Linked DNA regions of Tistrella bauzanensis. The main gene of each other region encodes a partner of the protein of the gene in region 2 in a complex. Links are inferred from orthologs where the notes say so. Each region holds a gene or a part of one and is shown on either strand. Other genes may lie near its edges.

Region 1 (3,285 bases), on a different replicon or contig from region 2:
CCACATGGCCACGGCCGCCGGTCGACCACGGCCAGCCATCCGCATAGCCGGCAGCGAGTGTCGCCACCTGCATGCCTGGCCGCGCGCGGGCTGCCGCACCATAGCCGACACTCTCGAAGCTGTCGACGGTTCGCACCTGCAACAGCCGCGCCTTCAGTGTGACCACCGGTCGCATCGGGTTCGGCCGCCCCGGCACGGGATTTGCGCCATAAAGCGCCAGTCCGGGGCGGCCAAGATCGAAGCCCCAGCCCGGCCCCAGAAACAGGCCGCTGGAATTGACGAGGCTGAGCCGCCCCCGGCCGACGATCGCCGCCGCCGCCCTGAACCGGTCGCGCTGCACCCGGTTCAGCGGGTGATCCGGCTGATCGGCGCAGGCGAGGTGGCTCATGGTCAGCCGGATGTCGACACCGTCGAGCACCGACGGATCATCGATCAGTCGGGTCAGGTCGTGCTCGTCGAAGCCCAGCCGGTTCATGCCGGTGTCGATGTGCAGCGCTGCTGGCAGCGGATGTCCCGCCATCGCCCCCTGACAGGTCCAGCAGGCGAGGTCGGCGGGGCTGTTCAGCACCGGCCGCAGATCGAAGGCCAGGGCATCGGCCACCTCGCCGGCGGTGATGCCGTTCAGGACATAAACCGGCGTGGTATGGCCGGCCGCGGTCAGTGCATGGCGCACCGCAGCCCCTTCGGTCAGATGGGCCACGAACAGTGCCGGCGCCCCGGCTGCCGCCAGCGCCGGCGCCAATCCGGCGGCGCCCAGCCCATAGCCATCGGCCTTGATCACCCCGCCGACGACGGCTGCCGGATTGTGTTGCCGCATCAATCCGGTCAGCAGCGCATGATTGGCGGCAACCGCGTCCAGATCGATCTCGATCCAGGCCGGGGGCGGCGCCGACGGCATGGCTGGCGGTGCGGAACGGGAAGGATCCGCGGAACTGGAAGGAGAGGTGGGCACCGTCGGGTTATTCCTCCGGGGCGTTGGCGGCAAGCAGCGCCGCATGGTCGCGATCCAGATTGCCGAAGCGGGTGGTATTGAGGTCGAAATGCAGGCGCACCGTGCCGATCGGTCCATGGCGTTGTTTGGCCACGATCACTTCGGCGACACTGCGCGATATCTCGAACCGGCTCTGCCAGTGGCTGTAGCGCTCGGCGAACTTGTCGGGCTTCTCGTCCGGGCGCTGTTTGGGCTCGGCACGGGCCAGATAGTATTCTTCGCGGAATACGAACATCACCACGTCGGCGTCCTGCTCGATCGATCCGCTTTCACGCAGATCCGATAGCTGGGGGCGCTTGTCCTCGCGCTGTTCCACGGCGCGCGACAACTGCGACAGCGCGATCACCGGCACGTTCAGTTCCTTGGCCACCGCCTTCAGGCCCTGGGTGATCTCGGACACCTCCTGCACGCGATTGTCGGTGGCACGCACCGCCCGCATGAGCTGAAGATAATCGACCACGATCATCGACAGGCCGTGCTGGCGCTTCAGCCGCCGGGCGCGGGCCCGCATGGCGGGCACGGTGATTGCCGGGGTGTCGTCGATGAACAGCGGGATCCGCGACAGATCGCGGGCCGCCATCACCACCCGTTCGAAGTCCTCGGCGCTCATGGTGCCGCGGCGCAGCCGGTCGGACGGCACGCCGGCGGCGCCGGCCAGCAGGCGGGCCGCCAGCTGTTCCGACGACATTTCCAGCGAGAAGAATCCGACCACGGCGCCGTCCACGCCCTTGGCACGCCCGGCGGTGTCGGGTTCGGCGCGATAGGCGCGGGCGGCGTTGAAGGCGATTGTGGTGGCAAGCGCGGTCTTGCCCATCGATGGGCGTCCCGCCAGGATCAGCAGATCCGATGGCTGCAACCCGCCCATCAGGTTGTCGAGGTCGATCAGATCGGTGGCGACACCCACCAGATTGCCGTCGCGCTTGTAGGCGGCTTCGATCTGGTCGAGCGCCACGCCCAGCGCGCGATCGAACGACACGAACCCGCCCTCGATCTCGCCCTGTTCGGCCAGGGTGTACAGGCGGTGCTCGGCATGCTCGATCTGCTCGATCGCCCGGCGTTCGGCCTGCCCGTCATAGGCTTCGTTGACCACATCCTCGCCGATGTCGATCAACGCCCGGCGCAGGGCGAAGTCGTGGATGATCTTGGCGTAGTCCTCGACATTGATGATCGAGATCGCGGAACCCACCAGACGGGCCAGATAAGACGCACCGCCGACCGCGTTCAGGGCCGGGTCGCTGTCGAAGAGTGGCTTGAGGGTGGCGGGGTTGGCGATCTGGCCGCGTTCCATGAACCGCAGGATCTGGCCATAGATCCGCTGATGGACCGGCTCGTGGAAATGCTCCGGCCTGAGGAAGCTGCTGACCCTGTGGGTGGCTTCATTGTTGATCAGCAGCGCGCCCAGCAGCGCCTGTTCGACCTCGGCATTGTTGGGGCGGTGACGTGCCGGCAGCGCGGCGCCGGCAGCCGGCAGCATGCCGCCGGCGGTCGGGCCGCGACCATCGTCAGAACCGGCAGGGGCGGGCAGGCCGGCGGCGTCGAGATCGGTATCGGTCATGGGCCTCGGGAATTCGTGCAGGATGAGGAAGGCTCCGTCAGGCCGGCGCGCCCCGGCGCCGGCCTGACGGAGGCGATCATGCACTGCCCGTGGCAGGGATTAAAGGGGCAAGACATCGACGGTCGGGGCCGCCGCCGCATCCCCGTCAGGCCACATGCATCTCCCGTCGCCGTTCGCGCGCGGCCCATTCCCGTTCGACATCGGTGATGTAATCGCGGGTCAGCGGCACGGCGTCCTGCCGTCGGGCCAGTTGAACCTGGAACACCGCCTGCCCCCAATGGCGGAAGGATGCCTCGGAGCCGGCCAGATAGAACTCCCACATCCGGCAGAAGCGCTCGTCGTAGAGGGCCTTGACCTTGTCGCGTTCCACAATGAACCGCTGATACCAGTGGCGCAGGGTCTCGGCATAGTGCAGCCGCAGGATCTCGACATCGGTCACGACCAGCCCGGCACGCTCGATCGCCGGCATCATTTCGGACAGCGCCGGAACATAGCCGCCAGGGAAGATGTATTTCCGGATCCAGGCATTGGTGGTTCCGGGGCCATCGGTGCGTCCGATGGTGTGGACGACGGCCACCCCGTCATCGGTCAGCAGGTCGAAGACCTTACGGAAGTATTCGTCATAGTGCTTCAATCCGACATGTTCGAACATGCCGACCGAGACGATACGATCGAAGCGGTCGTTGAGGTCGCGATAGTCAGTCAGCCGGAAGTCGGCTTTCGCCGCGAGGCCGGCCTG
Region 2 (3,248 bases):
ATCCGCACGGGGTCGTCGGTGCGGCCCAGTTCCTCTTCTTCCACCGAGGTCGCGTGGGAAGCGCCGAAGCCTTCTTCTTCCTCGTCCTCGCCGCGCGCCTGGTTCTCGCCCAGTTCCTCGCCTTCTTCCTCGTTCTCGACGACGTTGATGCCCATCTCAGAAAGCATGGCCATCACGTCTTCGATCTGCTCGGACGAAAGCTGATCCTGGGGCAACGCCTTGTTCAGTTCGTCATAGGAGATGTAGCCGCGCTCCTTGGCGCGGGCCACCATCTTCTTGACGGTGACTTCCAGCGAATCGACCAGCGGTCCATCGGGCGCGTCATCCCGCCCTTCGCCGGCTTCAACAGCCGTGGTCGCTTTTTTCGCCATTATTCGTCGTTCCCCCGCTCAGAAACGCACGCTGCGCCTTGATTCCGATGCTTGTTCAACGGTCGATGCTCCGTCCTTCAACGGCCGTGAGGCGCCGCCCCCGCAGCGGCAATACCTGCCACTGCGGCGACGACGCCCCGCGTCATCGCCGAACCTGCCCCGACCGTCAAAGGTCGAAACCGTCGCTCTGGTCGAAGGCCGCCAGCGCCCGTTCGTTCTCGTCAACGAGCCTCTTGAGCGCGACGAAGCGTTGCAATGCCTCTTCCGTCATGCTCTCGACAAGCTCCCGCTCTGCGGCTTTCAATTCGTCGACCAGCTGCGCGTGCCGATGTACGGCCAGCACATTGCGCCATCCGGCCAGAACCCTGTCGAATGCAGCGCCCGGTGTGAAGAAGGGCACCCGGCCCGTATGCGCCGGTGCCATCAGCCGTTCAACCAGGTCCGCAAACCCTCGAAGTCTCAGATGGTCTCGCAGCCGATCACTGTCAAGCCCGGACTCCGATGCGTGCGTATCTACGATTGCCGCACGCAACATGTCAAGTGACGGGGTCGCGATCGGCAGATTTGCCACCTCGTTCTCGACCACGTCAAGCAATTGCGGATGCAGCAGAACGCCTGCCAGCAGCGCCGCTTCCCGCCGCGTCGCCTGACCGTCGCGGCCGGTGCCCAGAGCTGGTGCCGCGATCGGCGACGGATCGTCGGTCAGATCGCCGGGCTTGGGCGGCTTGCCGCCGCGGCCCTTGGCATAGCCGCCACCCTTGCCGAAGCCCGCCCCCTGGCCATAGCCCGACTGCCCCGGTTGTTGCGGCCCGCCCGGCGCACTGCGACGGTTGCGGCGCAACTGCCAGACCCGGTCGCGGAAATCCCGGCGATAGAGATCCCGCACCAGGGGTTCGCGGATCGTATCGGCCAGCGTCATCAGATCGGCTTCCAGCGACGCCATGCGTTCCGGCGTATCGGTGGTGTGGCTTTCCAGCATCGACTGCCACAACAGATCCACCATCGGCTGCGGCTGGGCGATCGCCCGATCGAAGGCGGCAACCCCTTCCGTCCGGATCAGGCTGTCGGGGTCATGGCCACCTGGCAGACGCGCGAAGCGCAGGCTCAACCCCGGTCGCAGCAATGGCAGCGCCCGTTCGGCCGCGCGCCGGGCCGCCCGGATACCGGCACTGTCGCCATCCAGACACAGGATCGGCTCAGGCGCCATCCGCCACAATTCCTCGATCTGCATCTCGGTCAGGGCCGTGCCAAGCGGTGCCACCGCATGCGGCCGGCCGGCCATCACCAGCGCCGCCACATCCAGATAGCCTTCGGCAACCAGCACCGTGCCGGCCCGCCGCGCCGCCTCTCGCGCGACCGGCCAGCCATAGAGCACACGGCCTTTTTCGAACAGCGGCGTGTCGGGGCTGTTCAGGTATTTCGGTTCGCCATCGCCCAGCACCCGACCACCGAAGGCGATGATCCGGCCCCGGCGATCGGCGATCGGGATGATCAGGCGGCCGCGGAAATAATCGAAGGCGGAGCGGTCCTCGCGCTGGCGGGCAAGGCCGGCCTCCAGCAACTGCGGCAGCTTGACGCCGCGCTGCTCGAATGTGCGGATCAGCATGTCGCGCCGGTCGGGGGCATAGCCGAAGCGGAACCGCTGCCAGCTCTCCGGGCCGAAACCGCGCCGGCGGAGATAGTCGCGCGCCGGTGCCGCCTCGTCGGTTCCCAGCCGGCTTTCGAACCAGCGGCAGGCCTCCTCGATGACATCGACCAGGCCTTCGCGCCGCTCAGCCTTCCGCCTGGCATCGGGATCCTCGGCCGGAACCGCCAGCCCCGCCTCGCCGGCCAGCCGCTCGACGGTCTCGCGGAAATCGAACCCGCCCAGCTTCATCTCGAAATCGATCGCGTCGCCCTTGGCGCCGCAGCCGAAGCAGTAATAGAAGCCCTTGTCATCGCTGACGGTGAAGCTCGGGGTCTTCTCGTTGTGGAACGGGCACAGACCGGTGTGCTCACGGCCGCGCCGGACCAGCCGGACCCGCCGGCCGACGACATCCGACAGACGGATGCGTGTGCGCAGTTCTTCCAGGAATCCCGGAGGCAGGGCCATCTCAGATCAATGCTCCGTGGCGGCCATGCGGCATCAGCACCCGCGCAGCATCCGCTTGACCTTGGCGCTGGCAGAGGAGAGATCCATTTCCGGCCCATAGGCCGACCGCAGGGCATCCAGCGTCCGGCCCATATCCTTCAGGCCCTTGGCACAGCAGGCGGCGACCGTGGCGCGCACGGCGGCATCGATTTCATCGTCCGACATCTGCGGCGGCAGAAAGCCACGGATCACGTCCTGCTCGTGCAGTTCCTGCTCGACCAGTTCGATGCGGCCGCTCTGCTCATAGGCGCGGATGCTCTCGTCGCGCTGGCGCAGCATGGTGCGGAGCATGTCGAGGATTTCGTTGTCGTCGATGCCGTTGCGCCCCTTCAGATGGGCGGCCGCATCGCGATCGCGGATCGCGGTCCGGATCAGCCGCAATACGGCGAGTTCGTCATCGCGACCCTGGGCTTCCGTCTGTTTGAGCGCATCCTTGAGGCGCGCACGTATCATGGTGTCGATCCCTTGAAGGCACGCATCGGCGGCGACGGTGCGGGTCGAAATGGTACGGGGTCGGAACTGCGGGTCATTTACGGGCATGACTCAACGCAGGTCGGGTCAGGCGACAAGCTTTCATATTGCGTTGCACCGGGCTGGTATTCAATGCCTGCTGACCGCTGGGGAGGGTTGCCATGATGCAGCCGGCTCGCGGCTTGACCCACACCGGGGCTTTGCGTATGGTCCGTCCGGTCGATCCGGCGCCCACACGCCGGGCGTCTTTGCACGCGCCGATACCGCTGCCGCAG

What was found.
Region 1: the proteins of dnaG (region 2) and IEW15_RS17095 are in contact, whole or in part, in a crystal structure (PDB 2R6A), measured with the Geobacillus stearothermophilus proteins. The link is inferred for Tistrella bauzanensis from one-to-one orthologs. Residues at the interface, in WP_049624496.1 of Geobacillus stearothermophilus: Lys456, Leu457, Leu458, Pro459, Ala460, Asn463, Ala464, Leu467, Leu535, Leu536, Ile537, Ala538, Gln544, Glu545, Asp548, Tyr549, His552; in WP_033016901.1 of Geobacillus stearothermophilus: Ser13, Glu15, Ala16, Gln18, Glu91, Leu92, Asp94, Ala95, Val96, Pro97, Thr98, Ala99, Ala100, Asn101, Tyr104, Tyr105, Ile108.

Annotation. Positions count from the first base shown.
Region 1 is NZ_BMDZ01000045.1:13,495-16,779, forward strand. What follows is about bases 254-3,221. They hold IEW15_RS17095 (replicative DNA helicase), read right to left. Parts: upstream 2,547-3,221; coding sequence 960-2,546; downstream 254-959. Other genes in these bases: alr (alanine racemase), read right to left, coding at 254-898; IEW15_RS17100 (SAM-dependent methyltransferase), read right to left, coding at 2,692-3,221. Outside these bases: more of alr, read right to left, coding at 1-253; more of IEW15_RS17100, read right to left, coding at 3,222-3,285. UniProt on the Escherichia coli protein: The main replicative DNA helicase, it participates in initiation and elongation during chromosome replication. Travels ahead of the DNA replisome, separating dsDNA into templates for DNA synthesis.
Region 2 is NZ_BMDZ01000001.1:238,438-241,685, reverse strand. What follows is about bases 1-2,931. They hold dnaG (DNA primase), read right to left. Parts: upstream 2,464-2,931; coding sequence 538-2,463; downstream 1-537. Other genes in these bases: IEW15_RS01015 (GatB/YqeY domain-containing protein), read right to left, coding at 2,497-2,931; rpoD (RNA polymerase sigma factor RpoD), read right to left, coding at 1-371. In the rest of the region: more of IEW15_RS01015, read right to left, coding at 2,932-2,955. UniProt on the Escherichia coli protein: RNA polymerase that catalyzes the synthesis of short RNA molecules used as primers for DNA polymerase during DNA replication.